Limosilactobacillus reuteri: one gene and its partner. The protein of the gene in region 1 interacts with the protein of each later gene in a pairwise test. Links are inferred from orthologs where the notes say so. Each region holds a gene or a part of one and is shown on either strand. Other genes may lie near its edges.

The links.
Region 2: the proteins of lysA (region 1) and yycF interact in binary tests that used the Escherichia coli proteins (3 or more experiments, as listed by UniProt). The link is inferred for Limosilactobacillus reuteri from one-to-one orthologs.

The regions. Positions count from the first base shown.
Region 1 is NZ_CP059275.1:579,645-595,779, forward strand. What follows is about bases 860-3,858. They hold lysA (diaminopimelate decarboxylase), read left to right. Parts: upstream 860-1,703; coding sequence 1,704-3,014; downstream 3,015-3,858. Other genes in these bases: HHK02_RS03375 (N-acetyldiaminopimelate deacetylase), read left to right, coding at 860-992; dapD (2,3,4,5-tetrahydropyridine-2,6-dicarboxylate N-acetyltransferase), read left to right, coding at 993-1,703; HHK02_RS03390 (aspartate kinase), read left to right, coding at 3,015-3,858. Outside these bases: more of HHK02_RS03375, read left to right, coding at 1-859; more of HHK02_RS03390, read left to right, coding at 3,859-4,373; dapF (diaminopimelate epimerase), read left to right, coding at 4,374-5,375; HHK02_RS03400 (ribose-phosphate diphosphokinase), read left to right, coding at 5,376-6,350; SF1B family DNA helicase RecD2, read left to right, coding at 6,351-8,828; HHK02_RS03410 (tetratricopeptide repeat protein), read left to right, coding at 8,829-9,512; HHK02_RS03415 (histidine phosphatase family protein), read left to right, coding at 9,513-10,169; tRNA 2-thiouridine(34) synthase MnmA, read left to right, coding at 10,170-11,303; HHK02_RS03425 (DUF1831 domain-containing protein), read left to right, coding at 11,304-11,642; HHK02_RS03430 (cysteine desulfurase family protein), read left to right, coding at 11,643-12,797; HHK02_RS03435 (5'-methylthioadenosine/adenosylhomocysteine nucleosidase), read left to right, coding at 12,798-13,493; HHK02_RS03440 (hypothetical protein), read left to right, coding at 13,494-13,757; HHK02_RS03445 (NUDIX hydrolase), read left to right, coding at 13,758-14,309; HHK02_RS03450 (cold-shock protein), read left to right, coding at 14,310-14,513; ileS (isoleucine--tRNA ligase), read left to right, coding at 14,571-16,135. UniProt on the Escherichia coli protein: Specifically catalyzes the decarboxylation of meso-diaminopimelate (meso-DAP) to L-lysine. Is not active against the DD- or LL-isomers of diaminopimelate.
Region 2 is NZ_CP059275.1:1,810,416-1,826,551, forward strand. The notes cover bases 8,575-11,574. They hold yycF (response regulator YycF), read left to right. Parts: upstream 8,575-9,720; coding sequence 9,721-10,428; downstream 10,429-11,574. Other genes in these bases: walK (cell wall metabolism sensor histidine kinase WalK), read left to right, coding at 8,575-9,720; HHK02_RS10565 (prolyl-tRNA synthetase associated domain-containing protein), read left to right, coding at 10,983-11,477; HHK02_RS10570 (B3/B4 domain-containing protein), read left to right, coding at 11,478-11,574. Outside these bases: HHK02_RS10495 (iron-containing alcohol dehydrogenase), read left to right, coding at 1-906; HHK02_RS10500 (NADPH-dependent FMN reductase), read left to right, coding at 907-1,443; HHK02_RS10505 (hypothetical protein), read left to right, coding at 1,444-1,638; 23S rRNA (pseudouridine(1915)-N(3))-methyltransferase RlmH, read left to right, coding at 1,669-2,148; trpX (tryptophan ABC transporter substrate-binding protein), read left to right, coding at 2,149-3,135; HHK02_RS10520 (phosphatidylglycerophosphatase A family protein), read left to right, coding at 3,136-3,633; HHK02_RS10525 (S1C family serine protease), read left to right, coding at 3,634-4,908; HHK02_RS10530 (MBL fold metallo-hydrolase), read left to right, coding at 4,909-5,715; HHK02_RS10535 (two-component system regulatory protein YycI), read left to right, coding at 5,716-6,558; HHK02_RS10540 (YycH family regulatory protein), read left to right, coding at 6,559-7,854; more of walK, read left to right, coding at 7,855-8,574; more of HHK02_RS10570, read left to right, coding at 11,575-12,206; HHK02_RS10575 (MarR family winged helix-turn-helix transcriptional regulator), read left to right, coding at 12,207-12,659; add (adenosine deaminase), read left to right, coding at 12,660-13,676; HHK02_RS10585 (NCS2 family permease), read left to right, coding at 13,677-15,014; HHK02_RS10590 (adenine deaminase), read left to right, coding at 15,015-16,136. UniProt on the Escherichia coli protein: Response regulator member of the two-component regulatory system CpxA/CpxR which responds to envelope stress response by activating expression of downstream genes including cpxP, degP, dsbA and ppiA.

The DNA of each region.
Region 1 (16,135 bases):
CAACTGCTCTCATGGTGTTAGTTCATGGTCAGAATCCACAACGAACAATTGGATATCGAACAGACATTGATGCTTTACCAGTTGAGGAACAAACAGGCTTGCCATATTCATCAACTCATCCGGGAATAATGCACGCCTGTGGTCATGATATTCATATGACGGTTGCATTAGGGGTATTGAATTATTTTAGTGAACACCAGCCGCAAGATAATATCCTGTTTTTCTTCCAACCGGCCGAAGAAAGCGAAAATGGTGGAAAGCGGGCATATGAACTGGGCTTGTTTAGCGGAAAGTGGAAACCAGATGAGTTTTACGGTTTGCATGATAATCCTGATTTGCCAGCAGGAGCAATTGGTTGTCGGATGGGGACCTTGTTTGCGGGAACCACGGAAGTTAATATTGACCTCAATGGTAAGGGCGGTCACGCGGCGTATCCTCAAAATGCTAATGATACGGTCGTTGCGGCAGCCTCATTAATTCTTCAAGTGCAGACTGTGATTTCGCGGAGTATCGATCCTATTCAAAGTGGTGTAATTACTTTAGGAAAGATTGACGGCGGGACGATTCGAAATGTTATCGCTGGACATACACGGATTGAAGGAACGATTCGGGGACTAACGCAGACGATGATTGAAACTATTGATGACCGCTTGAAGGACGTATGTGAAGGAATCGGGCGTAGTTTTAACATGGATGTTTCCCTTGAATTAAATCAGGGTGGCTATTGGCCAGTAGAAAATAATCCAGAATTAACAAAACGGTTTATCCATTATATGGAAGAAACACCAACTGTAAACTTTATCGAAACAGAACCAGCAATGACTGGGGAAGACTTTGGCTACTTACTGGCTAAATTTCCGGGAACCATGTTTTGGCTTGGGGTTGAAGATGATTCACAATTACATTCGGCCACCCTTACCCCCAATGAAAAAGCAATTAAACGTGGAGTAGATGCGATTACTGGTTTTCTTGAATATCGGATGCAAAATTAAATGGCTGAATTAGATGCACAAACAATCATTAACTACATTAGTAACGCACCCAAGAAGACACCGGTAAAGGTCTATCTTAAAGGAAATTTGGGTGATTTAGAATTTCCCACAGAAGTAGAAACATTTCTTGAACAGCGTACGGGTGTTATTTTCGGTGATTGGACAGTTATTGAACCGTTATTAAAGGAATACAGTTCAGCAATTGAATCTTACCATGTGGAAAACGATGCGCGTAATTCAGCAGTCCCTTTGCTTGATTTGAAGGATATTAATGCCCGCATTGAGCCAGGAGCAATTATTCGCGATAAAGTGCTTATTGGTGACAATGCTGTCATTATGATGGGCGCAACAATTAATATTGGTGCTGAAATTGGTGCCGATTCGATGATTGATATGGGGGCAGTTCTTGGTGGCCGTGCAATTGTTGGTCGCCACTGTCATATTGGTGCTGGTACTGTATTAGCTGGAGTGGTTGAACCGGCTTCAGCTGAACCAGTCCGCATTGATGACAATGTAATGATTGGCGCCAATGCGGTGGTAATTGAAGGGGTTCATGTAGGAGAAGGAGCGGTCATTGCTGCTGGCGCCGTGGTTACTCATGATGTTGCTCCTCATACGATGGTTGCGGGAGTTCCTGCTAAGTTTATTAAGAATGTTGATGACCAAACTGCTGGTAAGACTGAATTAGAGGACGATTTACGGAAGCTTTAGATGAACGAACAGATTACTGATCAACAATTAAATGCCGCTGGTCATCTAACGATTGGGGGATGTGATGCGGTTGACTTAGCTCATCAGTTTGGTACCCCGTTAGTTGTTTATGATGTTCAACAGATTCGCCAACAGATTCGAGCATTTAAGCGGGTTTTTGAAGAAAATAATGTTGATTATGCGGTTAGCTATGCTAGTAAAGCTTTTTCAGCAATCGCAATGTATCAAGTAGTTGCTGCAGAAGGTGCGCATGTTGATGTTGTTTCTGGTGGTGAATTATATACGGCAATCAAAGCCGGCTTTCCAATGGCTGATGTTAGTTTTCACGGAAACAATAAATCACGGGAAGAATTGGAAATGGCAATTGACCATCACGTGGGAACAATCATGATTGATAACTTCCATGAGATTGAATTGCTAGCAGACGTTTTGGAGAAGCTTGATGCACATGTTGATGTAATGTTGCGAATTACTCCTGGAATTTCTGCTCATACAAATAAGTACATTCAAACTGGTCAGGTTGACAGTAAGTTTGGGTTTGACCTTCAATCAGGACAGGCAGATGAGGCGTTAGCAAAAGTCCTCGAGAATCCCCGGATGCAAATGAAAGGGTTGCATGCCCATATTGGTTCACAGATTTTTGAGCTTGCGGGATTTGAAGGGGTAGCTAAGAAGTTGGTTGAAGTTGCTGCCCACTGGCAAGAAAAATTTAACTATCAAGCTGCTGTGATCAATGTTGGGGGCGGTTTTGGAATTCGTTATGTAAAAGATGATACACCACTTGCTCCAGAAGAATTTGTGGCAGCAATTATTAAGGTAATTAAAGCTGAAATTAAAGAAACAAATCTTGCTATGCCAGCGATCTGGATAGAACCCGGACGTTCAATCGCGGGGCCCGCTGGTTATAATCTTTATACTGTTGGATCACGTAAAGATGTACCAGGGTTGAAGCCATATGTAACAGTTGATGGGGGGATGGGTGATAACATTCGTCCAGCACTTTATGAAGCACAATATGAAACGGTCTTAGCAAATAATCCTCGTGCAGAGTTGGTTGAACATGTTCGGGTAGCAGGAAAGTATTGCGAGTCTGGTGATATCCTCAGTCAGAATCAGGTATTACCGGCTACAAAACCAGGAGATGTCTTAGCGATGCTTGATACTGGTGCTTATGGTTATTCAATGGCTTCAAATTATAATCGGAATCCTCGTCCAGCAGTTGTCTTTGCAGAAAAAGGCACAGCTCAGGTTGTAATTAAACGAGAAACCTATGATGATTTAATTCATTTGGATGAACCATACCAACAATAAATGAAAGTTGTAAAATTTGGTGGAAGTTCTCTGGCTAATGGAGAAGCCTTTCAAAATGCAATTAATATTATTACCTCTGACCCCCAACGCCGGGTAATTGTCACTTCTGCGCCGGGTAAACGTTTTGCCGATGATATTAAAGTTACTGACTTACTGATTAAATATGCCCAAGCAGTAATTGCAGGCCAAAATCCCCAAGAAATCGTTGAACAAATTTTAAATCGATATCAAGAGATTGCCGCTTATTTTGGCTTACCAGCAGATAAATTAATTCCGCTAGTTGAACGACTGGAAGGTCTTCCTAACCATACGTATCCAAATGATAACTATCTCTTGGCCGCTTTCAAAGCTCATGGTGAACGCTTAAACGCTCAACTAATGGCTATCCTTTTGCAGCATTTAGGCTATGAAGCACGTTTTGTGACACCAAGTGAAGCTGGTATTATCGTTACTGGAACACCCAATAATGCTAACGTTATTCCAGAAACATATGCAAACTTGAGTCATTTTACGTTTAATGAGAACGAATTATTAGTATTCCCTGGTTTCTATGGCCTAACTCTTGCTGGACACATTGCTACTTTTTCCCGTGGTGGTTCTGATATCACCGGTGCAATTCTCGCGCGCGGTCTTCACGCTTCAACTTATGAAAATTTCACCGATGTCGATGCTATTTACTCAGCCAATCCACAAATTGTCGACCATCCGCAACCAATTACAACCATGACTTACCGGGAAATGCGAGAACTATCTTATGCTGGTTTCTCCGTCTTTCACGATGAAGCATTGATTCCTGCTATTCAAGGAAATATTCCAATTAATGTTCGTAATACTAATGATCCTGAAAAGCCGGGAACAATGATTGTCCCTGATAAAGATTTTCAACCAAGCGATATTATAACGGGGGTCGTGAGTGGAAAACACTTTGCAGCCCTCTACCTGCACAAATATCTTCTTAACAAGCAAGCAGGTTTTACTCTTCGGATCCTTGAAATTCTCGCAAAGCACAACGTCTCATACGAACATATGCCTTCCGGAATCGATGATATAACAATTATCCTTGATCGGAATGCAATTAATGACCAATTAATCGATACCATCTGCAATGAAATTCAAGAGGAGATTAATCCTGACCGTTTAGAATGGATTGATAATTATGCAATTACCATGGTTGTTGGTGAAGGTATGCGTAATCGCACGGGGGTAATTGATGATATATTAATGCCTCTAGCCGAAAAACACATTGCGGTTCCCATGATTAATCAAGGAGCTTCACGAATTGCAATTATGATCGGAACATACAACGAAGACGCGGATGATGCCGTTCGAGCTATTTACCATCGCTTTTTCGCAAATTAGATGGTGCAATTATTAAAAGTACACGGATCACAAAATGCCTTTTTTATTCTTGACCAAACACAATTGACTACTCCCCTTACCGATAAAGAACTAGTTTCATTTACCCGAAAAGTAACTGATACACAAAATGGCGTTCTCGGTGGTGCTGATGGCGTTTTAGTTGTTAACCATCCAACTAGACCAGGATCGGTAGCACAAATGCGGGTAATTAACGCAGATGGCAGCGAAGCCTCAATGTGCGGTAATGGTTTGAGAACGGTTGCTCGTTATGTAGCAGAACGTGATAATTTAACCGATTTTAAAGTTGATACAATGAATGCTAGTCTTCGTGTTCGTCAGCATGAAGACCTTGCACCTGGAGTTCCTGCTTTTGCGGTTGAAATTTCACCAGTAAAGTTTGACCGCACTGCTTTGCCATTTGATAATCTTGGCCATGAGCGCCTGTTAGACACCCTCGTCCCTGAGTTATATCCTAATCTCCGTTTTTCAGCCCTTGCTGTTCCTAACCCCCACTTAATTAGTTTTGTTAGTATGGAAGAGCTAAATGGCCCAGCACTTGAAGAATTAGGTACACGGTTAAATAGTGATAATCTTTACTTCAGTGACGGGGTAAATGTTAATTTTGGCCATATTCTCGGTCATAACAAACTCTTTGTAAAAACGTTTGAACGAGGAGTCGGCTTTACAAATGCTTGTGGGACAGGTATGTCTGCCACTAGTCTCGCTTTAGCCCTCACTCATCCAGACGCAGCATCATTTAATGAACCAATTAGTGTTTATAATCCTGGTGGCATGGTTAAGACAATTCTTCACCGTGATGACTACAACTACTGGGTCGAACTAATCGGTAATGCTACGTTTACTCATATTATTACTGTAGAGGAGTCAACAATTCACCAAGAAAATCTTGATGAGCTTCAAAGCAGTAGCGTTGAAACGGATGAAAACAAAGCATATTTGGCTTTTGTTAATTCACTACCTTCCTTAAAATTTGAAAACTAAATGACCCAGATAAAAAATGCCGATAATGTGCGTTTATTTTCACTAAATTCAAATCCAAAACTAGCTGAACAAATTGCTCAACGCGTGGGGATTCCGTTGAGTAAAGCTTCCATTAGTCATTTTGCTGATGGGGAAATTAAAATTACAATTGACGAAAGTATTCGTGGCTGTGAGGTCTACGTCATCCAGTCAGTTTCTGATCCAGTTAACACTAACTTGATGGAACTATTAATTATGGTTGATGCTCTACGGCGGGCAAGTGCGGCCAAGATTAACGTAGTAATGCCATACTATGGCTATGCACGTCAAGATCGAAAAGCACGAAGCCGTGAACCAATTACAGCTAAATTGATCGCCAACCTTCTTGAAATGGATCAAATTAGTCGACTAGTAACGATTGACCTTCATGCTCCTCAAGTTCAAGGTTTCTTTGATATTCCTGTTGATCATCTTCAAGCAACCAGTCTTTTTACTAAATATATTGAGGAACAAAACTTGGGTGATGATATTGTAGTAGTTGCCCCTGATCATGCTGGCGTTAATTTAGCGCGGAAATATGCTGAACGAATTAAAGCTTCCATTGCGATTATTGATAACCGTAACAATGAAGTTCGGGAACGGACTGAACAAGAAGTACCGGAATATGTAATCGGGGATGTAAAAGGAAAGACTGCGATTATTGTTGATGATATTGTAGATACAGGAGTACGGATGAACTTATCTGCACAAGCATTAAAGAACTTTGGTGCCGCTAAAGTTTACGGAATTGCTACGCATGCAGTATTATCAGCTGATGCGGTAAATACGTTACAAAATTCTCCTCTTGAAAAAATGATTGTAACAGATACAATCCACCTACCAAAAGAGAAAGAATTCCCTAAGTTGGTTCAATTATCAGTGGACGATTTATTAAAAGAAGCAATTGTTCGTATCCACAATAACCAATCAATTGATACATTGTTTAATCGTAAATAAATGGCTGAAGAAATCGACCTATTTAAGACGCCAACGGAGCCGTCTTTTTTTATTGGTCAGGTACAATCTGAGATTTTTACTAGTCCAGATTCGTTTTTTAAAGTTTTAATTGTCTCGGTTGAAGAAGCAAATTTTGATTGGCACGAGCCGGAAATTACTGTAACCGGAAGTTTTGGTGATCTTAGTGATGATCAGACTTACCGCTTTGAGGGAAAAATTGTTGAGCATCCACGATATGGACAACAATTTCAAGCTACTTCTTATCATGTCAACCGTCCTACAAGCAAGGATGGGTTAGTTGATTTCTTGTCTGGAAAACAATTTACCGGAATTGGAAAAAAGACGGCTGAAAAAATTGTCGACAAGTTAGGAACAGATGCGATTAATAAAATTATTGCTGACCCGCATGTTTTAGATAAATTAAAACTCCGCAAAGCAGTTAAGGATTCATTGGTTGATAATTTACGGGCAAACCAGGGGATGGACGAGATTATTATCGGCCTAAATGATCTCGGCTTTGGCGCTAACCTTAGTAGTGCAATTTTTGACAAGTACGGGGAAGAAACTCTACATATTATTAATGAAAACCCCTATCAACTCGCCGCTGAAATAGATGGAATTAGTTTTAATCGTGCTGATCAGGTGGCACAAAAATTAGGAATTGCCACGGATGATTCACGCCGGATTGATGCAGCAATTATCCAGACACTTGATGACTTGACAATGGAAACTGGTGATACATTTACTACAACAAAACCTCTTCTGCAGCAAACTATCCAATTGCTTGCCCAAGGAAGTGGTGGCCGTGTTTCTACAGATTTAATTGCCAACCAAATTGTTGAGTTAGAGAAAAATCAAGAAATTAGTTACGCGGATGAAAAAATTTATCCAACTGCCCTTTATAACGCGGAATGGCAAATTGCTGATCACTTACATCGTCTTCTTACCGTTGACCAGGAAAAATTACCAGCAACGACTATTGAAAAAACAGTTACGGAAGTTGCTGATCAATCGGGGATAACCTATGACCAAGTTCAAAAAGAGGCTATTAAAACAGCCTTAAACAGCAAAGTCATGCTTCTTACGGGAGGCCCAGGAACGGGAAAAACAACAATTATTAAGGGAATTGTAGCTAGCTATGCGAAAATTCATAATCTCTCATTGGATGTAAATGAATATAAGGAAAAGTCTTTTCCTGTTTTGCTAGCTGCTCCTACAGGCCGAGCTGCTAAACGAATGAGTGAAGCTACAGATTTGCCAGCAAGTACAATCCATCGCTTGCTAGGACTTAACGGTCGGGAAATGCCAACTGATATGAATGCCCGCGATTTAGAAGGCTCGTTATTGATTATTGATGAAATGTCGATGGTCGATACCCTCTTGTTTAAGACTCTTATTCAAGCCGTCCCTACTTCTATGCATGTGGTTTTGGTAGGTGATAAAGACCAATTACCATCTGTTGGTCCCGGGCAAATTTTCCATGATCTTCTTGACTTTGCAGAACTGCCCAAAGTTGAACTAACCAATATTCACCGCCAGGCTGCTGATTCAACAATTATCCCATTAGCTCATGCTATCAAAGAGGGTAAGTTACCATCAGATCTAACGAATAAAATGCCAGATCGATCATTTATCTCATGCCATGCTAACCAAGTGCCAAGTGTGGTTCAACAAATTATTGACCTTTCTAAAAAACGAGATTATTCCGCAAATGATATTCAAATCTTGGCACCAATGTACCGCGGACAGGCGGGAATCGACCGTTTGAATGAACTTGCACAACAGGCATATAATCCTCCAGCTAATGGAAAGCAAGAAGTCGATTTTAGGGGACTAACTTTTCGTGTTGGAGATAAGGTTCTGCAACTCGTTAATGTTCCAGAAAAGAACATTTTTAATGGTGATATTGGAAAAATCACAGCAATTGAAAGCGGTAGGACAGTCGGTAAGAAAAATGAATCAATTACTGTCGATTTTGATGGTAATGAAGTGAGCTATAGCCGCATGGAATGGAATCAATTACGGTTAGCTTATTGTATTTCGATCCATAAAGCACAGGGAAGTCAGTTTAAGATGGTTCTTTTGCCGATTGTTCAGCAGTTTAGCCGGATGCTTCAACGAAATCTTTTATATACGGCGATTACCCGTGCCGCAGAAAAGTTAGTCTTGATCGGTGAGCCGTATGCGGTTGTGACTAGTGTAAAAAATGAAGCAGTTAACCGGAAAACTTCTTTGGTCGATCGTCTTGATAAGGTTTGGAGTAAGCATGGTGAACTAAAATCAAAATTGGATCATCAAACGGATTCGTTAACCAAAGAACTTTCTAGTCCGCAACCTGTTCAAAAAGAAAATGAACAGTTAATAAATAATGATGCTCAGCAATATATCCTAACAGCTGATCTCATTAATTCAGAGACAATTGATCCATTAATCGGAATGGAAAATATTAGCTTACAAAGTTTGCATCAAGCCAAATAAATGACAGAGAAAAAAGGTTTTCGTGATCCTAAGAAAAAGGAAACAGAAAAATTAGTTCATAAACTAGTTGAAGCAATTGATGAGCACCCAGATAAAGTAAACAATTATTATGATTTAGGTTCTTTGCTAACCCGGTTAAATGACTATCAACAAGCAGAAGAACTCTTTATGAAGGCTTTGGGGATCTTTGAGGCAAAGGGTGACAAGGATGCTATGAACCTCTTAAACTATGGTCTTGGTAACCTTTACTATGAGATTGGCAAAGTTAATGAAGCAATTAAGCTTTACAATAAGATTGATGATCCCAAACTCAAAGCTGATTCTTATCTTATGTTAGCCCAAAGCTATATGAAAAAGGGACAATACAAGCAAGCCGTTGCTTATGGATTAACTGCCCTTGAATTACGTCCAGACGATCCTGAAATTAATCAGGTAATTGGTGATTCATTATTAGCATTAGGTGAATTTAAACAGGCTAAGGCTTATTATGATGCAATTCTAAAGTATCATCCGGGCCGTGCTGATACGCAATTTAACCGCGGAATTGTAGCGATGGTTCTTGGTGAGCAATACAAAGACTACCTTGCGCAAGCTAAGCAGTTAGATCCTAACTACTACCATAAAAGTGAGCAACGACTTAATGATATTGAAAAAGCGCTTCAGGCAACGCAAAAGAAAAATTAGATGACAAAAGTTTATTTAATCCGGCACGGAAAAACGCAATGGAATTTAGAATCCCGTTATCAAGGTGCCAATGGCGATTCACCGTTATTAAAGGATAGTTATCGTGAAATTGAATTATTAGCAAGTTCTTTACAAAGAATTCCGTTTGAACACGCTTATACTAGTCCTTTAAAGCGTGCGCGCGTAACAGCTCAGGCATTATTGAACCATTTGAATCCAGAAATCCCATTAACAATTGATAGCCGGTTAAAAGAATTTAATTTAGGCAAAATGGAGGGAATGCATTTTGAAGATGTTGCGGCAAAATGGCCTGAAGTCTTAAAAAACTTTCGTCATCATCCTGATAAATATGATGAATCATTAGTAGAAGGAGAAAGTTTTCTAGAAGTAATCGCTCGTTTCCGTGCAGCAATTGAAGAGTATTGTCGCCAGTATCCTAATGGTAATATTCTCGTGATTTCACATGGAGCTGCCTTGAATGCTGCCATTAATGCATTGATTGGAACACCGCTTGCTCACTTGAAAGATCGTGGTGGACTAAGCAATACATCAACGACGATTCTTATTACTAATGATGGTCGTCATTTTGAACTTGAAAAGTGGAATGATACATCTTACCTTCACAAGAGCAAGGTTGATCCGACTGATACGATTTAAATGGCTGATAATAGTCATACACGTGTGGTGGTAGGAATGAGTGGAGGAGTCGACTCTTCAGTGACGGCTCTTCTCTTGAAACGTCAAGGATACGATGTTGTTGGTGTCTTCATGAAAAACTGGGATGACACTGATGAAAATGGTGTTTGTACTGCCACTGAAGACTACAAAGATGTAGCAAAAGTTGCTTCTAAGATTGGGATTCCATACTATTCTGTTAACTTTGAGAAGGAATACTGGGATCGGGTTTTCAAGTATTTCATTGCTGAGTACAAGAAAGGTCGTACACCAAATCCTGATGTTATTTGTAATAAAGAGATCAAGTTCAAGGCTTTTATTGAATATGCTAACCAATTAGGTGCTGATTACGTTGCTACTGGACACTATGCTGATGTAAAGCGTGATGAGAACGGCCGGATGCACTTGATGCGTGCTAAAGACCAACACAAGGATCAAACTTACTTCTTAAGTCAACTTGATTATAAGCAGTTGGATAAGGTAATGTTTCCATTAGCTGGCTACACTAAGCCAGAAATCAGAAAGATTGCTGAAGAAGCAGGGCTTGCTACTGCTGATAAGAAGGATTCTGTTGGAATTTGCTTTATCGGTGAGGATGGTCATTTTCGTGAATTCTTGAGTCAATATATTCCAGCACAACCAGGGAATATGGAGACCCTTGATGGTAAGGTCGTTGGTCAGCATATGGGCTTAATGTATTACACCATTGGTCAGCGTCGTGGGCTTGGCCTTGGTGGTAATAAGGAAAGTAATGAGCCATGGTTTGTAATCGGTAAGGATATGAAGAAGAACGTTCTTTATGTTGGTCAAGGATACGAAAACAGCTATCTTTATGCTACTCATCTTGAAGCGAGTGATATCCACTGGGTTGATGATGTTGTAAGTCGTTATGGGCGTGATTTTCATTGTACGGCCAAGTTCCGTTACCGTCAGACAGATGTTGGCGTTACTGTTCATTTGTCAGAGGATGATCAAATGGTAACAGTTGAATTTGATGATCCTGCACGGGCCATCACTCCAGGTCAAGCGGTTGTCTTTTACGATGGAGAGGAATGCCTTGGGAGCGCGATTATTGATCGTGCTTACAGTCATGACCGGCAGCTTCAATACGTTTGAATGGAATTTACAAAAACAGTACAAATTTCTGGTGATAAGGATAAATACACAATTAGCCCAGAGATAAAAAAATATGCTTTACTTGATTTGGGATTTGAACAGACTAACCGGGGAAACTTTGAATATTTAGGAAGTCTCGATACTGATAACCCATTTAAACCGGTTGCCCGTCTTCGGATTTTAATTAACAGTGATTTAGACGGTTTTAAAATGGAGACTCTTTCAGGAAATGGTTTAAGAAAAATTAATATTTTTAATCACCAACGCGCAGCTGAATTTATTCAACAATATCACTATATTTTAGATGAAATGGTTGCCCGGCAAATATTCACTAAATAAGTGAGTGAGATTTATTTGGATAATGCAGCAACAACCCCAATGACCCCAGAAGTGATTGCGGAAGTGACTAAACAAATGCAAGAATCATGGGGAAATGCCTCAACTGGTTACTCTTATGGGCGTCATGCCAAACTTGTAATGGAAGATAGTCGTCACGTTCTTGCCCAAAGCATTAATGCTGATGATAATGAGATTATCTTTACCAGTGGGGGGACTGAAAGTGATAATACTGCTATTATCCAAACTGCTTTTAAACGGCAGAATCTTGGTAAGCATATTATTACAACTGCCATTGAGCATGAGGCAGTCTTAAAACCTCTCCATTTTTTAGAAGAACATGGCTTTGAGGTAACCTATTTGCCAGTTGATGAAAATGGTAATATCTCAATTGATGATTTTAAGGCCGCTCTTCGTGATGATACGATTTTAGTAACCATTATGATGGAAAACAATGAAGTGGGTAGTCAAATGCCTATCCATGAGATTGGTGAAATTTTGAAAGACCATCAAGCATGGTTCCATACAGATGCAGTTCAAGCATATGGACTGTTGCCAATTGATGTTAAAGCTGATCATATTGATATGCTTTCAACATCAGCCCATAAGATTAATGGGCCAAAGATGATGGGATTTTTATATCGTCGTGATGGCATTAGTTTTCCAAGCTTTATTAAGGGTGGGGACCAAGAAACTAAACGCCGTGCGGGGACTGAAAATGTACCTGGAATTGCCGGTTTTGCTAAAGCGGTAGAATTAAACACGCCGGAGGTAAAAGAAGAACGCCGTGATCGTTATTATGCCTTTAAGCAAAAGATCGTTAATGCGCTTAAGGAAAATAATGTTGATTTTGAAATTAATGGACAAATCAACAAAACCCACGTGCTTAACTTATGGTTTAAGGGAATTTCAACTTATGTTATCCAGACAGACCTAGACCTTGCAGGCATCGCAGTCTCTGGTGGTTCTGCATGTACAGCGGGTAGTATTGAACCTTCTCACGTTTTAACAGCGATGTTTGGCGCTGATAGCCCCCGAATTAGTGAATCAATTCGAATTAGTTTTGGTGGGTTAAATACGGAAGAAGATATTGATCAGTTAATTGCTACGATTGTTAGAACCGTTGAAAACCTAAAGAAGATTAATGGGGACAATTAAATGCGATTTGGAATTATTTGTGCAATGCCTGAAGAAATTAAAGAATTAACTGCGAAGTTATCTGATAAACAAGAAAAGGAAATCGGGGGTAAATCCTACCTTTTCGGTAAGATCAGTAATCAAGACGTTGTATTAGTAGAATCTGGAATTGGTAAAGTGGAAGCTGGGATTACTACTGAACATTTAATTACCGATTGTGAGGCAGATGTTGTGATTAATTCTGGATCAGCTGGCGGGATTGGTGAAGGCTTACATGTTGGGGACATTGTAATTTCAACTGAAACGGCCTACCATGATGTCGATGCAACTGCATTTAATTACCGTTATGGTCAACTCCCAGGGAAAGAACCGCGCTTTAAGGCTTCTGATCAATGGGGACAAGCCTTAGAAAAAGCCGGCGAAAAGACTGGTTTAAATGTAAAACGAGGATTAATTGTTTCTGGTGACCAATTTATTGCAAGCTCAGAAGCAATTAAAAAGATTTTGAATAATTTCCCTGATGCACTTTCTAGTGAAATGGAAGGGGCAGCGGTTGGACAAGTTGCCACTGACCACCAAATTCCATATGTGGTAGTTCGGGCAATGTCTGATACAGGTGATGAAGATGCCGGCGTTAGTTTTGACGACTTTATTATTGATGCCGGAAAACGCTCTGCAAACATGCTTCTTCAGCTCTTTGCAGATTTAGATAAGTAAGTGGATAATAAACAACAAGATGAGCAACAATCACGTATGTCACGTAGTCAATATCGTCAACAGCAACGTCAGACTGAACAACCTAATGAAGCGGCAGAAAATACAACTGATCGACCTTATAGTCGCGAAGCAGTTGCTAGTCAGCGTCATGACGAAACAGTGGCAGAAAAAACAGCGCGCTTGAAGCGTCGTTTAAATATTGCAATCATTGCTTTGATTGTGGCAATTATTATTGTTTACTTAATACTATTTTATGTTGGATAAATGGAATTTGAAGAGCGACCAATAAGTAGTAAAACAGTTTTTCACGGCCATTTAATCGATGTTGAAGTACAGCAAGTTATCACCCCACATGGTAATAAAACACAACGAGAAATCGTCCACCATGCACCAGCAATTGCGATTTTGGCTTTGACGGCTGATAATAAAATGATTCTTGAAAAACAGTGGCGCGCACCAATTGCGAAAACAACCCTTGAAATTCCTGCGGGGAAGCTCGACCAACGGGATGCTGATAATGCTCTTCATGCGGCTAAACGTGAATTAAATGAAGAAACAAGGTATGAAGCAACAAGTTTAAAAAAGATTTCTTCATTTTATACTTCTGTTGGTTGTATGGATGAATACATGACTCTTTATTTGGCCACGGGATTAAAACGGGTTAGCAACGAGCTGCCGCAAGATCAAGATGAACAATTGATGTTAAAAGAAGTAACTTTACCACAAGCGCTTGAAATGATTGATCAAGGCGAAATTGAAGATGCTAAGACAATCATGGCAATCTATTACTGGCAAGGAATGAACAACCGTGGATAAATGCTCAAAGGAAAAGTAAAAAGTTTTGACGAACAAAAAGGATGGGGCTTTATTACAGTTCCTCACGAAGGAGAAATTTTTGTTCATTATAGTGGAATTGAAGGAACGCGTCGTCGTATCCTTCACCCTGATGAAGAGGTCTCATTAGTAATTGTTCAAGGACAAAAGGGACCACAAGCAGCACATGTTCGTGTTTTAAGATAAATGGGAGGAAGCTTTTTTATTATTAAAATACAAGAATTAATGAAAGGGGTAGTTACAATGCGTGTTAAAGATACGTTAAACCTTGGCCGTACTAAATTTCCAATGCGCGGAAAGTTACCTGTAACTGAGGCACAACGGGAACAGCTATGGGAAGAAAATAAAGTTTATGAACTACGACAAAAACTAAATGAAGGAAAGCCTACTTTTGTTTTACATGATGGGCCTCCATATGCTAATGGTAATATTCACATTGGCCACGCTATGAACAAGATTTCTAAAGATTTTATTGTGCGCTATAAGTCAATGTCTGGCTACCGGGCACCTTATGTTCCTGGTTGGGATACTCACGGATTGCCAATTGAACACCAATTGACTAAGTCCGGTTACGACCGTAAGAAGATGAGCTTAACTGAATTCCGTGATCTTTGTCGGGAATATGCCCTTAAGCAAGTTGATAAGCAACGGACTGACTTTAAGCGGTTAGGTGTAAGTGGTGAATGGGATCATCCATACCTTACCCTTGATAAAGAATTTGAAGCTGCTCAAATTCGGGTATTCGGTGAATTTGCTAAGAAAGGTCTATTATACCAAGCTAAGAAGCCAGTTTACTGGTCATGGTCTTCAGAATCAGCCTTAGCAGAAGCCGAAGTTGAATATCATGATGTTGTTGCTAAAACAGCCTTCTTCGTAGAGCAAATTAAAGATGGCAAAGGCCGTTTAGATAATGATACATATTTAGTTGTATGGACGACAACACCATGGACTGTTCCTGCTTCTGAGGCAGTTGCGGTTAATCCAAAGTTTGATTACTCTGTTGTAAAGCCAGCAAATGATGACCGGAAATTTGTTGTTGCAACAGACCTGCTTGAGAAATTAGCAGAAAAACTTGGGTGGGAAGATTATGAAGTTGTTGATCATTTAATGGGTCAAGAACTTGAAGGGATGACTACTCAACATCCATACCTTGATCGTGATCTTCTTGTTGGTTTAGCAGATTATGTTACTGCTGATGCTGGTACTGGCCTTGTTCACACTGCTCCTGGATATGGGGATGATGATTACAACTTTGGTAAAAAGTATGACTTGCCAATTTTTGCCCCAATCAATGATCAAGGTGTTTTAACTAAGGAAAACGGTGAAGGCTTTGAAGGGGTATTCTACCAAGATGCTGATGATGTATCTCTTCAAAAGCTAGAAGAAAACAATGCTTTACTTCTTCAAGAGCCATTACAACACAGTTACCCATTTGATTGGCGGACAAAGCAACCAATCATCTTCCGGGCAACTGATCAATGGTTTGTATCAATTGAAAAGATGCGTCAAAGTATTTTGGACGCCTTAGAAGACGTTAAGTACCACCCAGAATGGGGAAAGGTTCGTCTTCGCAATATGATCAAAGACCGTGGTGATTGGGTAATTTCTCGTCAACGTGTTTGGGGTGTACCTCTACCAATCTTCTATGCTGAAGATGGCACACCAATCATGGAAGAAGAAACAATCAACCATGTAGCAGAATTATTTGCTAAGTATGGTTCTAATGTTTGGTTTGAACGTGAAGCAAAAGATCTTTTGCCAGAAGGATACACTAATGAACATTCTCCTAATGGTAAGTTCACTAAGGA
Region 2 (16,136 bases), 1.2 Mb from region 1 along the record:
GAAAACTGTGACTCAATTATTACTGTTGGTGGGGGTTCTGCTCACGACTGTGGTAAGGGTATCGGTATTGTTTTAACTAACGGTGATGACATTTCCAAGCTTGCCGGAATTGAAACATTGAAGAATCCACTTCCACCATTGATGGCTGTTAACACTACTGCCGGAACTGGTTCTGAATTAACTCGTCACGCTGTTATTACTAACGAAAAGACTCATTTGAAGTTTGTTGTTGTTTCATGGCGTAACATTCCATTGGTATCATTCAACGATCCAATGTTGATGCTTGATATTCCAAAAGACATTACCGCTGCTACTGGTTGTGATGCTTTTGTTCAGGCTATTGAACCATACGTTTCTGTTGACCATAACCCAATTACTGATAGTCAATGTAAAGAAGCTATTCAATTAATTCAAACTGCTTTACCAGAAGTAGTTGCTAATGGTCACAATATTGAAGCACGGACTAAGATGGTTGAAGCTGAAATGCTTGCCGGAATGGCCTTCAATAATGCCAACTTAGGCTATGTTCACGCAATGGCTCACCAACTCGGTGGTCAATATGATGCTCCTCATGGTGTTTGCTGTGCCTTGCTCTTGACCACTGTTGAAGAATATAACTTAATCGCATGTCCAGAGCGGTTTGCTGAATTGGCTAAGGTAATGGGCTTTGACACTACTGGTCTTACCCTTTACGAAGCAGCACAAAAGTCAATTGACGGTATGCGTGAAATGTGCCGGCTTGTTGGTATTCCATCATCAATCAAGGAAATTGGTGCTAAGCCAGAAGACTTTGAAATGATGGCCAAGAATGCCCTCAAGGATGGTAATGCCTTCTCTAACCCACGTAAGGGTACTGTTGAAGATATTGTAAAGCTTTATCAAAAGGCTTACGATGGCATCTACTAAATGAAAAAAGTTGGGATTATAGTCGGCAGCGTTCGTCCAAATCGGCGGAGCATGCAAGTAGCAAACTGGTTAAAAGTTCAATTAAAGAAAAGTACAAAGGTTCAATTTGACATCATCGACCTAAAAGAAGTTAATTTACCGATGATGGATGAACCTAAAATTCCTTATTTGGGTTTATATGTTCACGAAAAAACGCGTAAATGGAGTGAGTTAGTACAAAGCTATGATGGTTTTGTGTTAGTTTTTCCGCAATACAATTGGGGCTATCCAGCAGTTTTGAAAAATGCGATTGATTACTTAGGAAAAGAATGGCAAGGAAAGCCGGTTAGTTTAGTAACATTCGGTGGACATGGCGGCTCGCAAGCACAAATTGCAATGAAATTGGTCGTAACCGGCTTAAAGATGGCGGCGCTTCCTGTTGATTTACAAATTAACTTGATGCCGGATGATTCAACTGCGACTGCTGATCGGAAGTTGAATACTTATAATACGCAAGCAGCGTTATTAAAGACTGCCTTTGAAAATGAATTAAGCTAAATGCAAGGAAAAGCAAGTGCAATGATAGTAAATGAAGCACGGCTGACATTGCCTAATGAAAAAAGAATTGAGTATGATGAATTTGAACGGTACCAGTTTCGGGCAAAACAGTTACGAACTTGGTGGCAAGTCAAGCGACCAAAATATAAAATTGATTGGTCATTTTATCATAAGAAACGGGGATACTGGGATTAGGTGGATAAACTGTGGAAGGTAGTGGATATCTTGAATATAAAAATTATTGGTGTGGGTAAGTTAAAAGAAAAGTATTTTAAAGCGGGAATTGCTGAATATGCTAAACGACTTGGACGTTATTGTAAATTTGAAATTGTTGAGGTTCCTGATGAAAAAGCACCTGAATCTTTAAGCCAAGCAGAAATGGATGAAGTAATGGCAAAGGAAGGGGAACGGATTCTTGATAAAATCAAAGATCGCGAATATGTATATGCTTTAGCGATTAAAGGTAAAGAACGTTCTTCTGAAGAGTTTGCAAACGAAATCAATAAATTAACAACTTATGGTCACAGTGATATTACTTTTGTGATCGGCGGTTCATTAGGGTTAAGTCCAGCAGTATTAAAACGGGCAGATGCCCAAATTTCGTTTGGACGTTTTACCTTGCCTCATCAATTAATGCGTTTAGTTTTAAGCGAACAAATTTATCGAGCTTTTACCATCATCAATGGCCTCCCATATCATAAATAAATGAAACGAATTATGGGCTATATTATTATTGGAATTGTTGTGATTGGTGGTTATTTTGGACTTTTAAGGCTTCATCAACAGACTACAAAGCCAGTGGTAGGAATTTTAACGATGATGCATCATCCAGCATTAGATCAGATTCAAAAGGGAGTCGTTGCTGGATTAGCAGAAGAAGGATACCGAAACGGCAAGAATATCAAAATTGAATACCAGAATGCGAATGGTGATCAGGGAAACTTAAATACTATGGCGAATAAATTAGTGAATGATCATGCGAAAGTAATCGTTGGTATTACCACCCCAGCTTGCCAAGCACTTGCTAATGCGACCAAGGATATTCCAATTGTGATGGGCGGAATTGGTGATCCGGTTGGTGCCGGCTTAGTAAAGAATGAAAAACACCCAGAAGGAAACGTTACAGGGGTTCATGATGTAAATCCGAGTGAACAGCAGATTGCATTAGTAAAGAAATTTATACCAAACATAAAGACCCTGGGAGTAATCTACACATCGAGCGATACCTCTTCTGAAAGTCAGTATCGAACAATGGTAAAAGCAGCGCATAAATTACATGTAAACTTAAAAACTTATACAATTGCGAATGCTAATGAACTTAATCAGACTTCACAAACAATGTTGAGTAAAGTAGACGCGGTCATTGTTCCTAGTGACAATACAATTGCCGGATCAATGGGAGTATTGGTGAAAAATGCGGATGCGGTCAATAAGCCTGTTTTCCCTAGTGCTGATACAATGGTAAAAGATGGTGGAGTAGCTTCTATTAGTCTTAGCCAATACGGGCAAGGAAAAGCAGCCGGAAAAATAACAGCACGTATTTTAAAAGGTGAAAAGCCAGGACAGATGGCAGTTAATAATTACCATCATGGAGAACCGGTTCTTAATTTAAAGCAAGCACGTAAGTTAGGAATAAAAGTTCCAGCAGATTTTCAACGAGAAGCAGAACAACATGGAACAGTCTTTAAGTAAATGAATAATCCACGGTTTAAATACCCAGATACAAAGGCATATGAATTTGTAGTACATCGTTTAGAAGAACGCGGAGTAAACTTAGAAGAGCTTGCTAAGATTGTGTATGAGACACAAAAGGGCTTTGAACCAGATTTGACGTTGGAAATATGTCAAAAATTTTTAATTGATACGATGCATAAGCGTGAATTATTAAATAGTGCAATGGTAGCACTTGAACTTGATCGGTTAACCGAAGAAGGAAAAGTAGATGAACCTTTAGCAGGTATTATAAGAAATGATGCTGGGGTGTTTGGGGTAGATGAAACCCTAGCTTTACAAATTGCTAACATTTATGGAACAATTGGGACGACAAACTTTGGTTACTTTGACCGGGTTAAGAGTGGGATTATTGCCAAATTTGACCATGATAAGGTTCATGTAAATACATTTATTGACGATATTCTCGCGGCGATTGTGGCGGCTGTTTGCGGAAAGATTGCCCACCAGTACGCTTGAATGAATAGGATAAAACAAGCTTTTAAAGATCGATTGTGGCTAGGCGTAATTATTGTCGGCTTATTTGCTGGTCTTATCGGTGGTGGAATCGCCTTAGGAATTAATAACCTGGTACAACATCATGAAGAAGTAACAAGTACACGAGTTCCAGCTGGCTCTAATAGGTCTGGTGGTACGAAGGTTAATAAGAATAAGGCTGACTTAAGCGGGGAAGCGTCCCAAGCTTATAAGTCCGTTCAAGGAGCCGTTGTTAGTGTTATTAATAAACAAAAAGTTCAGCAATCAAGTGGGACGCTAGGAATTTTTGGTTATGGCAGTAGTAACAGAAGCAACAGTGATTCTTCTAGCGATAATAAATTGGAAACCGCTAGTGAAGGGTCAGGGGTTATTTATAAGAAGAGTGGAAATTCGGCTTATGTTGTAACTAATAACCATGTTGTCAAAGGTTCAAACGCGCTCCAAGTAATTTTAAGCAATGGTAAAAAAGTTAATGCTGATTTAGTTGGTACTGATTCTGCAACCGACTTAGCTGTATTGAAGATTAACGCTACAAATGTTAAGACAGTTGCATCCTTTGGTAACTCTAATTCGATTGTTCCTGGTCAGGATGTGCTAGCAATTGGTTCACCAATGGGAAGTGAATATGCTAATACAGTAACAAAAGGGATTATTTCTGCCAAAGATCGGACATTAAAAGCCGGGACTGATGGAACTTTGACATCGGTTATCCAAACAGATGCCGCTATTAACTCTGGTAATTCAGGTGGTCCATTAATTAATATGGCAGGTCAAGTTATCGGAATTAATTCAATGAAACTCGCTTCTGATACACAAGGCTCTTCAGTTGAAGGAATTGGTTTTGCCATTCCAAGTAATGAAGTTGTGACAATTATTAACCAGTTAATTAAGAATGGTAAAATAACTCGTCCATCACTCGGAATTAGTATGGTGGATCTTAGTAATGTTACTTCTGATCAACAGCAATCAGTCTTAAAACTACCAACAAGCGTAAGCAAAGGGGTAGTAATTATGGATGTGAATAGTGGTTCAGTTGCTGATACTGCTGGATTGAAAAAGTATGATGTCATTACAAAGCTTGGTGACACTCAAGTTACAGATGCGGGTTCATTAAAGGCGGCCTTATATAAATACAAAGTTGGACAAAACGCTAAAGTTACTTACTACCGTGATGGTCAACAACACACCGCAACTTTGCATTTAACAAAGAGTGCTGATACAACATCAACTGATGACTCACAACAAGATAATAATTAGGTGACAGAAACGGATCCATTACGTTATAGTATACTTGCGAGCGGGAGTACTGGAAATGTAACTTATTTGGAAACGCGCAACCACCGGATCTTGATTGATGCTGGTTTAAGTGGGAAGCGGATTGAAAATTTAATGAAGAAGATTGATCGATCATTAAAGGATGTCGATGCGATTTTTGTAACGCATGAACACAGTGATCATACGCATGGTGTTGGTGTCTTGGCACGTCGCTATGGGATGGATGTTTATGCCAATGAAGGAACCTGGCAGGCAATGGCCAATAAAGTTGGTAAAATCCCATTAGCACAAAAGCATATTATTGCACCAAATACTGTTAGGGACTTGGGAGACATGGATATTGAAAGTTTTGCGGTATCTCATGATGCTGCGCAACCGCAATTTTACCAAGTTCACCACAATAATAAGACCTTCTGTATTATTACGGATACTGGTTATGTTTCTGATCGAGTTGAGGGAACCATCCGAAATGCAGATGCCTACGTAATGGAATGCAATCATGATACAGAAATGTTGCGGATGGGTCCTTATTCATGGCCATTAAAACAGCGGATATTAGGGGATGAGGGTCACCTTTCCAATGAAGAAGGTGCCGATGCATTGATGAGTGTTGTTGGGCGGCGAACCAAAGAGATTTTCCTTGGTCACCGTAGTCAACATAATAACATGCGTTCGCTCGCCCACTTAACAGTTGCAAGTTTGATGGAGCAGCATGACTTTGGCGTCGATCATGATTTTAAATTGCAAGATGCTGAACCAGAAGAACCAAGCAAGTTAATGACGTTATAAATGAATTTTAAACGTATTCAATGGATCTTTATCCTTGCCTTTTTGCTTTTTGATATCTTTGTTGGAAGTTCATTAATCTTAGAAACTAGATTTACCGTTTCTAATGGTCAGCAAAATCGCCAATCAACAGTGTTAAAAGAAATGCGCAATGACTCGATTAGTTATGGCGAGCTTTCTAATAAGCAGCAAACCGGATATTATATTGCTGGAAAGAAATCCTCTGATAGCGGAGTCCTAGAGCAAGAAGCCGGGAAATTACGTAATCAAAATTTTCGTCTTTCTTCAGGAACACTAACTAGTGAGTTTGATAAGCCAATTAAAACAACTAAAAATAATGAGATTCGGCGTGTCGACCGTCTATTAAAAAATAAAAAGATGGTAAGTTTAGGAAATCATTATCGCTATAACAAGGAATTATCGGACAAAAATACCCTTGTTTATACGCAAATGCTAGAAGGAAAGCCGCTATTTTCAAATGATGGGCAAATTCGTTTTCGGATAAACTCTGACTATGGGATAACAGGTTATACGCAGACTTACTTGCAAGATGTTGAAATTCTCCGGCAACGGTCAAATACGATTAGTCAGCGCCGAGCAATTACCTGGTTGTATAAACATAATCAAATTCCTAATAACTCCCGCATTAGGTGGTCGGTGCTCAGTTATTCTAAGCTCCTTAACACTACTACTGATGATAAAGCAGTCTATGTGCCAACGTGGACTGTTGAAATCAAAACTAAAAACTCAGGAGCAATTCAACAATTACAAGTTAACGCATTTAATAGTACAGTTATGAAGGAAACGCCAGATAGTGTGAATACGAACTCGTTAAATGATAAGTAAATGATGAAGAAGCTGAAAAGTAATTGGCAAGCAATCGCCTTAACGGTTGTTGTGCTTCTTAGTTTATTCATTTCATGGATTGTCTGGACCAACCCATTTCCTTTTGAGGGAGCACGACACGAAAATTTCAATAATAACCAATCACAACAATATACACCGCAATCAAGGGGCGATGTTTATCTCCCAACTAAAGCAGTTGAGACAAATGAAAAAGGAACTCAGAATCAACTTTATAGCCCTAAAGCTAATTTAATTCTGAGCGTAAAAAAAGAGTTAGAGGATTGGAAATTAGGCCGGACAAATGTTGTCAAACAAAATAACAGTGATGTTTATTTGAGTTATTTGCGACGGCGGAACTCGTTAATGCTGACATATCCGGATGAGGTACCGAGCTCAGTCTTCAACGAAACATTTTCCCAGTCAATTGATACTGACCGGGTTAATCAGATTAACCATATTGTTATCCCGCTAAACAGGCAACATGAGATTTACTTACTTGGTGACCACCATTATAGTGTGTACCGAGTACGGGTAGAGCAGGGAAAATTTAACCATATTCGGCAACTCTTAAAGTCAATGGATCGAATCCCAGTTGACCATAAAACTATTAACGGAGTAGCAGTAATGATGTATCCCCGGTCCTTTGAGTTACCAGCATTAGGATATCAAATCACTGCGCAAAACATCGATACCCTTAGTGCTAGTCTAATGAGTACTAACCAACACACAACAATTACGGCAAATCGGAATGGCAACGAGACTACCTATACGGATGGAACCAATCGTCGGCTGATATTTAATCACCAAGATGGAACGCTTAAATACGAAAATTACCTTAGTAAGGACGATCGGGAATCAACAAGCCAGATTTTCCCACACTTCTATAATAAGTTGACGACAATTGGAATTCCGCTTGATAATTTGCGCTATGATGAGGTGAGTGAGCATGGTCGTCGGTTAAACTATCGGGCTTATGTTAATAGCTTTCCAATTTTCAATAGTGATGGTTATGGAGAAGTAACGCTTGAATCTACAAGTAGCGGGAATGAACGCTTCTGGCTAAGTCTTTATAGTCTTCGAGTGCCATTGCCAATTGATCACCAGATGGTCAAGCTTCCATCAAGTGCAGATGTGATTAATCAATTACATGCAACCAACCGGATGCGTGACATCAAGGACTTACGTGTCGGGTATATTTGGAAAACTGATAAAGATAGTCATGTTGTAAAGTTAGTGCCAACGTATTTCATTAAGTATCGCGGCCACTGGGTTGAATATACCGAGTTAGAAAAGTAGGTGAACAGCAAGTTAAAATTTTATCAATCGATTCGTTTTAAAATCGCTCTCGTATTCGTGTTAATTTTGATGTTAACACTTGAATGTGTTGGGGCGGTTTTTGTGCGTCAATTAGAGCATCAAAACCTTAATACGTTTAAGCAAACCATTGAATTACCGTCTTACGTTGATAATTCTTTAGCAGAGCAGCTATCACGATCAAATACTAAAAAAGCAAACAAACAAATTAACCAAATCCTTTCAGAAGTTAATAATAATAATATTTCTGAAATCCGGGTGGTTGATAGTAAGAGTATTGTGCGGGGAACAAGCAACGCTGATAATCGGAGTGCAATCGGTCAGAAAACAACGGATCAAGCAATCAAAGCAACCTTATTAAATAATAGATCGCATACCGAAAATTTATACGATAATTCAAATCACACGCGCTACTATGTTAATGTTATTCCCCTTGTGGATAATAGTAACAATAACGTTGTGGGAGCTGTTTACCTGCGAGCTAGTCTAGAAAGTGTCTACGCTAATATTAATAATATTACTTTGGTATACCTATCTGCGGCGATGATTACTATTGTCTTGAGTTTGATCTTGGCAATTATTATTTCCCAGGAAATTACCCGCCCAATTGAAGAAATGAGGAAACAAACATTACGAATTGCCCGGGGAGACTATTCTGGTCAAGTAAAAGTATTGGGAAATGACGAGTTAGGACAATTAGCAGGGGCAGTTAATAATCTTTCTGTCCGGGTTGAAGAGGCACAGGAGTCAAGCGATTCTGAACGACGACGGCTTGATAGCATTTTATCCCATATGTCTGATGGGGTTTTAGCCACTGATCGTCGAGGAAATGTGACCATTGTAAATAATATGGCGTTACAGTTACTAGGTGTCGAAAATGAAGATGATTTAATTGGTAAGTCAATTATTGATGTGTTGGATATTCGTCATGACTATACCGTTCGTCAACTAGTAAATGGTCAACAGCGCGAGATGATTATTGATATGTCAAACTCTGGCAATAATTTGATCTTAAACGCCTACTTCTCACCAATTCAACGCGAATCTGGCTTTGTCAGTGGGCTTGTCTGTGTCCTTCATGATGTAACGAGCCAGCAAAAAGAAGAACGCGAACGGAAGCAATTCGTTTCAAACGTCTCACATGAGTTGCGGACTCCATTAACAAGTGTTCGAAGCTATGTCGAAGCATTAAGTGATGGTGCTTGGCAGGATAAAGAAATTGCCCCTAAGTTCTTAAAGGTTGTTCAGGATGAGACAGACCGGATGATTCGGATGATCAATGACCTGTTGAGTCTATCACGGATGGATGCAGGGACAACGAAGCTCAATCTGGAATACGTAAATATCAATGAGTTATTTAACTATATCTTGGATCGTTTCGATATGATTATTAAAAAAGAAGAAGATCCAAAAAAGAAAAAATATACCATTGAACGATACTTTACTAAGAAAGATTTATGGGTTGAAATTGATACCGATAAGTTTACCCAGGTAATTGATAATATTATGAATAACGCAATTAAGTATTCTCCAGATGGTGGTGTAATTACAACCCGCTTACTGGAGACGCATAATCATGTTATTTTAAGTATTTCTGACCAAGGTTTAGGGATTCCACGAAAAGATCTTGGACGTATCTTTGATCGATTCTTCCGCGTTGATAAGGCAAGAAGCCGGAAGCAAGGGGGAACAGGTCTGGGACTAGCTATTTCCAAGGAAGTTATCAATATGCTTGGTGGACAAATTTGGGTTGATAGTGTAGAAGGCAAGGGTTCAACATTCTATATTTCCTTGCCATATGTACCTTATGAGGAGGAAGACTGGGATGATGAAGAAGCTGAAAAGTAAATGGCAAAGAAAATTTTAGTTGTTGATGATGAAAAACCAATTTCTGATATCATCAAATTTAATCTTGAAAAAGAAGGATATGAAGTTGTCGTAGCCTATGATGGCGAAGCAGCTTTAGAACAAGTAGAAGCAGAAAATCCTGATTTAATTATTCTTGACCTAATGCTGCCGAAGATCGATGGACTTGAAGTGGCCAAGCGGGTTCGGGCTAAGCATACCATGCCGATTATTATGGTAACTGCTAAAGATTCGGAACTAGATAAGGTGCTGGGGCTTGAGCTTGGGGCCGATGATTATGTTACTAAGCCGTTCTCTAACCGCGAACTAGTAGCACGAGTAAAGGCTAATTTACGACGGCAAGCAACTCTGAAGGCACCGGCAGAAGAAGAAAATAATACCGATATTCAAATTGGCGACCTTACGATTCATCCTGAAGCCTATACCGTAACTAAGCGAGGCGAAAATATCAATTTAACGCATCGTGAGTTTGAACTTTTACACTATCTAGCTCAACATATTGGACAAGTTATTAACCGCGAACATCTTCTTCAGACTGTATGGGGTTATGACTATTTTGGGGATGTTCGGACAGTTGATGTGACCGTTCGACGGCTTCGTGAAAAGATTGAAGATAACCCGAGTCACCCCCAATGGTTAATTACCCGGCGTGGTGTTGGCTATTACCTAGCAAATCCTGATCAGAATTAGGGGCAGTTAGCTCAGCTGGCAGAGCAACGGACTCTTAATCCGTGGGTCCAGGGTTCGATCCCCTGACTGCCCATCAAAAGAGACTGGGAATTAACTATTAATTCTTGGTTCTCTAACAGTAAAATCCGGACTATGATTTTTGATCGATTCAAAAATCGTAGTCCGGATTTTAAATTATTTATAAAATTAGTCGCCAATCGACTAATAATAATGAGTTACCGGAACAACATTCCTCGCAAGTCATTGGGCTATCAAACACCTTACGAGGTATTCATGAAGTATGTCACTGATGAGCAACTACTTTTTTTCTAACTTAAATTGACATTTCGGGACACAAATAAATGAACGTTCCATACTCTGATCCAGCATCAGGCAATACTGGGACATACTTCATTGGCTATTCACGGCACTGGGATGTTACTAAGAAGATGCTTGAGAACATGGTCGATCAAAACGACTATCTTCTTACATTCTCCGATATCCTAACCGGTCAACTTTTCTTCATTCCTTCACGGCCAATGTTGGATCAAATTGCTGATGGTGAATTAAATTAAATGACGATGGGAACCTACCAACAAGTAAAGGATGCCTTAAAGAAAATGGGAATCACTGATTATAACGTCATTGATCACCCTGCAGCTCATACTACAGAAGAAGCTGATCAATATATTGCAGGGCATGAAGGTGTCCGTACAAAGACAATGTTCCTCAAGGGTAAAAAGAAGAAGTTCTTTATGGTGATCATGGACGATAAGAAACGGATGGATTTCCATCGCTTTACTGAACTGACTGGTAATAAGCGAGTCTCAATGGCTAGTCCAGATGCCCTCCAAGAACAATTAGGGTTAGCTCCAGGGATTGTTTCACCATTTGGCCTCCTCAATAATGAAGATCACAATGTTAAAGTTTACTTCGATAAAGATATCGTTGATGAGCCAATCCAAACATTTCATCCTAACGAAAATACCCACACGATTTTTATTAAGACTGAAGACCTATTCAAATTCCTTAAAGAGATTGATTTTGAACCGGAGATTATTGATCTGTAGATGGCATTAAATAAGGTTATTGTAGATCAAGAATTTTGGGATCTTTTCCCAGACGCAACTGTTAACATTATGTTTGTTAATAACTTTGAAAACGACAAAACAAGTCTGACAGAAGACGACCGTGACAAGATGTTGCAAAAAGCTGTCAAAGAATCTGCTAAATATACAGGAGCCGAACCTTTTAGTTCTAATCCAGTTATTGCCCAATGGCGTGATGTTTACAAGAAGTTCCCTAAGCGGAAGGGTGCTCGGGCATCAGTTGAAGCTTTATTGAAGCGTGCATCCAAAGGCCACCATTTTGCACCAATTAACCCACTAGTTGATGTTTATAACTCAATTTCAATGACTTATGGTGTACCCGTTGGGATTGAAGATGCCGATCATATCGCCGGTGATATGCACCTTGGAAAAGCTAAGGGTGGAGAAGCATTCGTTTCTGTTGGTGGCAATGGTGAGAATGAATCAGATCCAGCCCGTGAAGGCGAAATTATGTACTATGATGATGAAGGTGCTGTTTGTCGTTCATTGAACTGGCGTGATGGAACACGGACACAGGTTAATGATGATACAAAGAACGCTGTAATCGTTATTGAATCAGTAAACGCTGAACAAGCCGCTCGCGCTAAGGAAGCAATGAGTAAGCTTAGTGAATTAATCAAGAAGTACTTTAACGTTGAAACAACCGCTGATTACACTTTGACTAAGGATAATCCAGCTGTTCAACGTTAAATGATTGATGTTTTGCGTGAAGTGGGGATGATTGAACGAGCATTGGATTCAATGTCAAATATTGAATTCAAAGAGATCGGCTTATCAAACCTCCAGTTCTTATATGTAGTCCGGATTTACGAACATCCAGGAATTATTGCTGAACAGCTGTCGAACTTGATTAAGGTCGATCGGACAACACTTGCCCGAGCGGTTCATCGCCTGGAAAAGCAAGACTACATTAGACGGGAGAAAGACCCCGTTAATAAGAAAATTAAGCATCTTTATGTAACTGAAAAGGGTAAACAAGTATATTCATTCATCATTCGCGAAAATACTCACTCAAATGAAGTCGCTTTGCAGGGCTTTTCCGATGAAGAGGCTCAGCAGCTTCACGACTACCTAGTACGGATGCGCCAAAATATTGATGAAGAATGGCAATTCGTTAAACATGGTGGTAAGAGAAAGTATTGAATGTCTACAGAAATTACGAAGGAATTTACTCAGGGATTACCTAAAGCTGAACTTCATGTTCATATTGAAGGAACATTGGAGCCAGAATTGAAACTCAAATTAGCCAAGCGCAACCATGTTGATATTGGTCAATCAACAATTGAAGAAGTTCGCCAATCATATCAATATGATGATTTGGCTTCCTTCTTAGCTGTTTACTATCCAGCAATGAATGTTTTACAAACTGAACAAGATTTCTATGACTTAGCAATGGACTACCTCCATCGAGCAGCAAAGAATAATGTTCGGCACGTTGAAATCTTCTTTGATCCACAGGCTCATACTTCACGAGGAATTGCATTCAAGACGGTCATTGATGGCTTATACAAGGCAACGGTCGATGCACGGGCGCTGAATATTGATGCACGCTTAATTATGTGCTTCTTACGTGACTTTTCTCGCGACTCCGCACGCGAAACGCTAGAGGAAGCCTTGAAGTATAAGGATAAGATTCTTGGGGTTGGACTAGATTCTGATGAACATAATAATCCACCAATGAAATTCTTTAACCAATTCACCAAAGCCAGTGCAGAAGGCTTCCACTTAACAGCCCATGCTGATATTGACCAAAAGGACTCGATTGAACACATTCGTGAATTGCTTGAAGTTATCGGTGTAGAACGGGTTGACCATGGAACTAATGTTGTTGAAGATCCGGACTTGGTTGACTTTGCGGCTAAGAACAAGATTGGCTTCACCTCGTGTCCACTTTCAAACTCGTTTGTTAGCCCTGAAATGAAGGGGAAGGAAGTTATTGAACTACTGAGTAAGGGTGTGAAGGTTTCCATTCACTCCGATGACCCAGCATACTTTGGTGGCTACATTGGTGATAACTATTACGCAATCGCTACTAAGTTCAATTTGAGTCGTGACCAAGTAATCACGTTAGCGCGAAACTCTTTTGAAACTAGTTGGATTTCGGATGAACAAAAGGCTCTTTACCTCAAAGAACTTGATGACTATGTCGCTAATAATTAAGTGAACAAAACACGAACATTATCTGGGAGGATTGATCGTGCCTTCCACATCACAGAGAGTGGTTCCTCAATCAAGCGGGAATCTTTAGCAGGTTTAACAACCTTCGTTTCAATGGCATATATCCTCTTTGTTAACCCATCTATTTTGGGTGATGCAGGAATGGATAAAGGGGCGGTCTTTACTGCCACTGCCCTATCTGCTATTTTAGGTTCATTATTAATGGGGATTCTTGCTAACTACCCGATAGCCATTGCTCCAGGTTTAGGTGATAACGCCTTCTTCACATATTCAGTGGTCATTGCCATGGGAATTCCTTGGAAGGATGCCATGGCCGGTGTTCTGGTAGCCGCTGTGCTCTTCACTATCTTGTCATTCCTTAAAGTTCGGGAAATTGTCATTGACTCAATTCCACAGGATTTGAAATATGCGATGGCTGCCGGAATTGGGATTTTTATTTCATTTGTTGGTTTACAAGGTGGGGGCTTAATCATTGCTAATAAGTCTTCATTAGTTGGCATTGGTTCCTTTACCGTGCCAACGGTTTGGTTAACGATCTTCGGAATTTTTGTTATCGCAATCTTGATGGCTAAAAAGGTGCCTGGTGCGATCTTTATTGGTTTAGTTGCGACAACTATTCTGGGTCTTTTGACTGGTTTGATTAAGGCTCCACACCACATCATTTCAATGGCCCCAAGTCTGAAACCAACATTCGGTGTCGGGCTAGAACACCTTTCCGTAATGACTGATCCTAAAATGTGGGCGGTTGTCCTGATCTTCTTAATTGTTGCCTTCTTTGATACTGCCGGTACCTTGATCGGTTTGGCGCAACAAGCTGGCATTATGAAGGGCAATAAGATGCCGCACATTGGTCGCGCTTTGATGGCAGACTCACTTTCAATGCTTGGTGGTGCTTTCATGGGGACTACCCCAACTTCTGCCTACGTCGAATCGTCAGCCGGAATTGCAATCGGTGGTAAAACTGGTTTCACGGCTGTTGTAGTCGCCTTTTTCTTCCTCTTAAGTATGGTCTTCTCACCTCTGCTGACCGTCGTGACGACCCAAGTTACCGCTGCTGCTTTAATCGTTGTCGGTGTACTGATGGTCTCTGCTTTGCGTGATATTCACTGGGATCAATTTGAAATTGCTTTACCTTCTTTCCTTGTCGTCATTGGCATGCCTTTGACCTACAACATTTCTTATGGGATTGCCTTTGGCTTCTTAACTTACCCAATCTTGATGACTGCTGCTGGTCGGCGAAAAGAAGTCAACGGAATTATGTGGACAATGTTAGTTGTCTTTGTTGTTCTGCTCTATGTTTTGAATATCTTGCCTAAATAAATGTCAGAAATTAAATTAAGTGAATACATTGATGCTGGTGCTGCTAAATTACCTGCTGACCTGGTCATTACTGGCGGGACATTAATTAATGTTAATACTGGTGAATATTACAAGGCAGATGTAGCCATTTATGACCAACGAATTGTGGCCGTTGAAAAAGATATCACCGATTATATCGGCCCCAACACTAGAAAGGTTGATGCTACCGGTAAGTATCTTGCCCCTGGGCTAATTGATTGTCACATTCACGTTGAATGTAGTAAGTTAAGTATGACCCGATTTGCTCAGGCAGTCTTACCTCATGGGACAACCAGCATCGTCACCGGTTTAGACGAATACATCTCCGTAATCGGCTTAGATGGTTTAAAAGAAATCTTCAATGAAATTGCTCAACTACCATTCAATGTCATCTGGGGACTACCTTATAAGACTCCTTACACCATTCCAAAATCAACTATCTCTTACGATGTCACCGCTAAGGATCATGCTCAAGTGCAAACGGATCCTCGTTGCTTCGGTGTTTGGGAAACGGTTCGTGAATCCGTGGAAACTAAGGATCCAGATACTATGAAAGTACTAGAATTAGCTCATCAAAATCATCAACCCATTTTCGGCTGCTCACCAATGGCACGTGGAAAAGCACTCAATCAATATCTAATGAGTGGTGTTTCCGTCGATCACGAAAGTTACTCTCATGAAGAATTCTTGGAAAAAGCACGGAAAGGTGTCCACACGGTGATTCGTGAATCTGCCGTGACTAAGTTTCTGAATGAAAATATTAAATCAATTACCGAGAATGTTGCTGGGGTTGCTCGGCATACTAGTTTCTGCTCCGACGATGTGAATGCTACCAGTATTCTTTCTGTTGGTCACATCGATCACATGGTTCGATTAGCAATTCAGGCTGGTGTTAGCCCAATGACCGCAATTCAAATGGCCACCATTAATGCTGCTGAAGCGTATCATATTGATGATCGGCTTGGATCAATTGCTCCTGGCAAACGAGCTGATATTTTACTGGTCGACCATCCTGGAACTTTCAATGTCGAAACTGTCATTAGTCAAGGCCAGTTAGTATTTGACGATGGTCAAGAACAATTTGCTTTTACGGTTCCTGCCCGC